2 regions of the Brachybacterium sp. P6-10-X1 genome follow, and region 1 is predicted to be linked to the other one. Evidence: predicted binding sites of a transcription regulator. Region 1 holds the regulator's gene; the other holds the start of a gene.
What was found. The regulator HspR, encoded in region 1, represses chaperone genes until heat shock. The targets are predictions, from matches to a motif close to AAGTTGAGTCNNNNNGACTCAACTT.
Positions count from the first base shown of each region.

Region 2: a site for HspR is predicted at 939-963, ahead of BH708_RS14595 (Hsp20/alpha crystallin family protein). Genes of this name have one in related genera too.

Region 1 is NZ_CP017297.1:108,076-110,272, forward strand. It holds gene BH708_RS00500 (DnaJ C-terminal domain-containing protein) at 1-949, shown strand, start outside; gene BH708_RS00505 (heat shock protein transcriptional repressor HspR) at 1,074-1,511, shown strand; gene BH708_RS00510 (glycosyltransferase) at 1,429-2,197, opposite strand, start outside.
Region 2 is NZ_CP017297.1:3,247,751-3,249,947, reverse strand. It holds gene BH708_RS14600 (GNAT family N-acetyltransferase) at 1-217, opposite strand, end outside; gene BH708_RS14595 (Hsp20/alpha crystallin family protein) at 355-855, opposite strand; gene BH708_RS14590 (pyroglutamyl-peptidase I) at 1,007-1,636, shown strand.

The DNA of each region.
Region 1 (2,197 bases):
CCGGAAGTACCACCCCGATCACCACCCCGGTGACGCCAAGGCCGAGGAGCGGTTCAAGGAGATCGGCGAGGCGTACTCGGTGCTCAACGACTCCGAGCAGCGCGAGCAGTACGACGCGATCCGCGCCATGGGCTCCGGCGGCGCTCGATTCTCCGCGGGCCAGGGCGGACCCGGCGGCGCCGGCTTCGAGGACGTCTTCTCCTCCATGTTCGGCGGCGGCCAGGGCGGCGGGTTCCCGGGCGCCGGCCGCCCCGGCCCCGGCGGCGCGCGCACCGCCGGCGGCGCCGGGAACCCGGACCTCGACGACATCCTGCGCATGTTCGGCCAGGGCAGCGGGTCGGCCGGCTTCAGCGGCGGGGGAGGCTTCCCCGGCGGCGCCGCCGGCTCCGGGGGCGCCCCCGCGAAGGGCTCCGATCTCTCCGCCCGCACCCGGATCAGCTTCCGGGACGCGGCGCTGGGCACCGAGATCCGCCTCAGCGTCGACGGACGCTCGCTGACCGCCCGCATCCCCGCCGGCGTGCACGACGGGCAGAAGATCCGCCTGCGCGGAAAGGGTCGTCCCGGCCCCGGCGGTGCCAAGGCCGGCGACCTGCTGCTGACGCTGGACGTCGACGAGCACCCCGTCTTCAGCAGCGAGGGCGCGAACCTGCACCTGACCCTTCCGGTCTCCTTCGACGAGGCCGTGCTCGGCGCCACGGTGCCCGTGCCCCTGCTCGACGGCGGCTCCGTGACCCTGAAGATCCCGGCCGGCACGCCCTCGGGCCGCACCCTGCGGGTGCGCGGCAAGGGCATCGCGACGAAGAAGACCACCGGCGATCTCCTGGCCACCGTGCAGGTCGCGGTCCCCACGCATGTCGAAGGGGCCGCCAAGAAGGCGGTCGAGGACCTGCGCGAGGCCCTGGCCGACGAGGATCCGCGCGCCGGGCTCGCCGAGGCCGCCGCGCGCTGAGCGTCCCGGCGCGTGGCCCCGCGCGTCGCGGAGCCGCGGCACCCGCCGTGGCACCGTGGGGGCCACGGCTCCGGAACCGGCCGCACGACGTGGAGGACCACGCGAAGGAAGGAGAATCACCGACATGGCAGCTCAGCACCGCATCGACGAGCGGGCCCCCGTGTTCGTGATCTCCGTGGCGGCCGAGCTCTCCGGGATGCATCCCCAGACCCTGCGTCAGTACGACCGCATCGGGCTGGTCTCCCCGCAGCGCACCCTGGGCCGCGGGCGGCGCTACAGCGCCCGCGACGTGGCGAAGCTCCGCGAGGTCCAGCGCCTCTCCCAGGACCAGGGCATCAACCTCGCCGGCATCAAGCGGATCCTCGAGCTGCAGGACGAGGTCACCGACCTCGTCGAGCAGCTCGAGAGCGTCCAGGAGTCGCTCGACTCCCTGACCCCCGCGCAGCGGCGCGTGTTCGCCGCGGACCGGGACGGGGAGATCAGCGCGCTGCGCCGCGGTCAGCGTCCCCAGCGGCGCGAGTCGGGAGCGCTCGTACTGTGGCGACCTCAGCGTCGGCGGTGACCGGTCGCGTCAGCCGGTGCGGGCGCACGCCCGTGATGTCGTAGATCTGCTGGAGGTCGCGGGCGACCTGGTGCAGGTCCACGTCCTCGGCCGCGCGTCGGCCCGCGCGGGTGAGATCGGACAGTTCCCCGGCCAGCAGCCCGGACAGCCGCTCCGCGACGTCCCCGGCGAATCCCGGGCCGTCCCCGGCGACCTGATGCGTGAGCACGCCGTCGGGCATCCGGTCCCGGTACAGCGGGATCGCCCGCACCAGCACGGGCACCTCGCAGGCCAGCGCCTCCCACAGCACGATCCCCTCGGTCTCCTCCTTGGTCAGGAAGCAGAAGGCGTCGGCGCCGCAGTAGGACTCGCGCAGCGTTTCCGCGCTCACGTATCCGGGGAACCGGGCATTGGCGGGGGCGGTGGCCAGGGCGCGGCGGACGTCCGCCGTCAACAGGCGCTCATCGGTGCTCCCGTACCAGACGAAGGTCACCTCGGGCAGGCGCCGGGCGACCTCCACCCAGTCCAGGATCCCCTTGCGCACCAGCTGCATGCCCACGCTGATCACGACCGTCGCGTCCTGGGGCAGGTCGAGGGAGGCCCGCAGGCGCTCGCGGGCGCTCGGATCGGGGCGGAAGTAGGTGGTGTCCACGCCGTTGGAGAGCACGTGGACCGGGGCGGACAGGCCGTACTTCGGGGCCGAGATC
Region 2 (2,197 bases), 1.2 Mb from region 1:
ACTGGAAGCGCAGCGCCTCCCGCACCCGGGTGTCGGGGTCATGGCGGTACCAGCCGAACACGTGCGGGGAGTCGGGGTCGGCGAAGATCGGCCGACGGATCAGCGCGGCGTACTCCGGCAGGTCCGCGTCGGCGAGCGGACGCAGGGTGAGGTCCCCGGCCGTGATGACGAGGCCGAAGGGCGGGTGCACGGTGGAGAACGGGGCGAAGGCGGTCATCGCCCCAGGGTAGAGAGCGGGCTCGCCGCGGGCACGCGGTTTTCGTCGGCCGCGGCAGGAGATGGACGGAGGGGCCGGCCGCCGCAGCGGCCGACCCCTCCGGTCGATGGTGCGCTCCGCGATTGCGGGGCGCGGGGTCAGGCCCCGGCAGCGACCGGGACGCGCGATCCGGCATCCTCGGGTGCCGCGGACGCCTCTCGCGTCTCCTGCTGCTCCCCGGCCGATGCCGAGCGCTCGGCATGGGAGACGGCAATCTTGCGGGGCTTGGCCTCCTCGGCCATCGGGATGCTCAGCCGCAGAACGCCATCAGTGTAGCTCGCGTCGATCTTGTCGAGGGCGACGCGGCTGCCCAGGGTGAGTTGACGGGCGAAGGTGCCCGACGGGCGCTCCCGGGCGAGCCAGGCGCGTGCTCCCTCTCCGTCGGCGGCGGGGACCGGGCGCTCGGCGCGGATGGTCAGGGTGCGGTCCTCGACGTCGACATCGATGCTGGACGGGTCGACGCCCGGCAGGTCGATCTCCGCCGTGAAGGCGTCGCCGTCACGGTAGAGGTCCATCGGCATGCCGACCGAGGCCGGGGTGCGGGCGAGGTCCGAGAAGAGTCGGTCGACCTCGTGGAAGGGGCTGAGGGTGCGAGCCATGGGTGTCCTCCTGGTGTGCTCTGGGGTGGCGCCGTCGAGGCGCTGACACCGGGTCCAACTCCCTGAGTCACCACCGTATTCCAAAGTTGAGCGTCAAAGACTCATGTCTTGTGCGTCACGGCTGGGGTGCGCCGCCCCTACAGTGGAGTCCATGGCGATCGACGTGCTGCTGACCGGGTTCGAGCCCTTCGCGGGGGCCGCCACGAACGAGTCCTGGGAGGCCGTGCGCGGCGCGGCGCCGCAGCTGCGCGAGCACGGGCTCGTGGTGGCCGCGGTCGAGCTGCCGGTCGAGTTCGGCCGCGCCGGGGACCTGCTCGCGGGCGCCGTGCGGGAGCATCATCCGCGGCTCGTCGTCGCCGTGGGACTCGCCGCCGGACGCCGCGGCATCACCCCCGAGCGGGTGGCGATCAACGTGCGCGATGCCCGGATCCCCGACAATGCCGGCGCCTCTCCCGTCGACGAACCCGTGGTGCCCGGCGGCCCGGTCGGACACTTCACCGTCCTGCCGATCAAGGCGATGGTCGCGGCCCTGTCGGAAGAGGGCGTCCCCGGCTCCGTCTCGCAGACGGCGGGCACCTACGTGTGCAACGACGTCTTCTACCGTCTCCAGCACCTGCTCGCGGCCGACACGAGCCTGACCGGCATCCGCGGAGGCTTCGTCCACGTGCCCGCGGCCGAGGTGATCGATGCCGTCACCGCCTCACGGGCCCTGGCCCTCTTGGTGAGGGTCGCCCTGGACACGCCGACCGATCTCGAGCGGGCCGGTGGCACCGAGCACTGACTCCGGCTCCGAGCCGCAGCACCCGTAGCAGACTCCCGCGCAGACGTCCACGGGGGTGCACGAACACTGTGCACATCGGCTCTCACTATCCACCGTGACGGTCTGTCAACACCGTCTCGACGCCTGGATCCAGACGTTATCCACAATGTTGTCCACAGACGGGGACGAATGACAGACTTGTAGTTTCGCAGGTACGGGCGATGTGGACGGCGTGTCGGATGTCAGGGGTCCGGGGTGTCTGCTGACCGATCAGTCACCTCGGCTCCCCCACACTGCTGCGCCGCGAAGACCTCGCCGTCACCCCAGGTCATGAAAGTTTCGTGACGCCTGGGGCCTGCCCGACCCGCGTCCTCCGGAACGGGCCGGCCAGAGAGGACGCGCTGGCCAGGAGCCGGTGCACCGTCTGCGCTCACGTCGTGATGCGTCGGGCTGTCGGTCCACCGCACCCACCTTCTGTCCACAACGAATCCTCGGTTATCCACAGCAAGTCCCTGATCGTCCCCCGCCGATCGCTCTTCGTCCCCAATTCCGTCCACAACTGGGGATAGTCACACCGGTGTC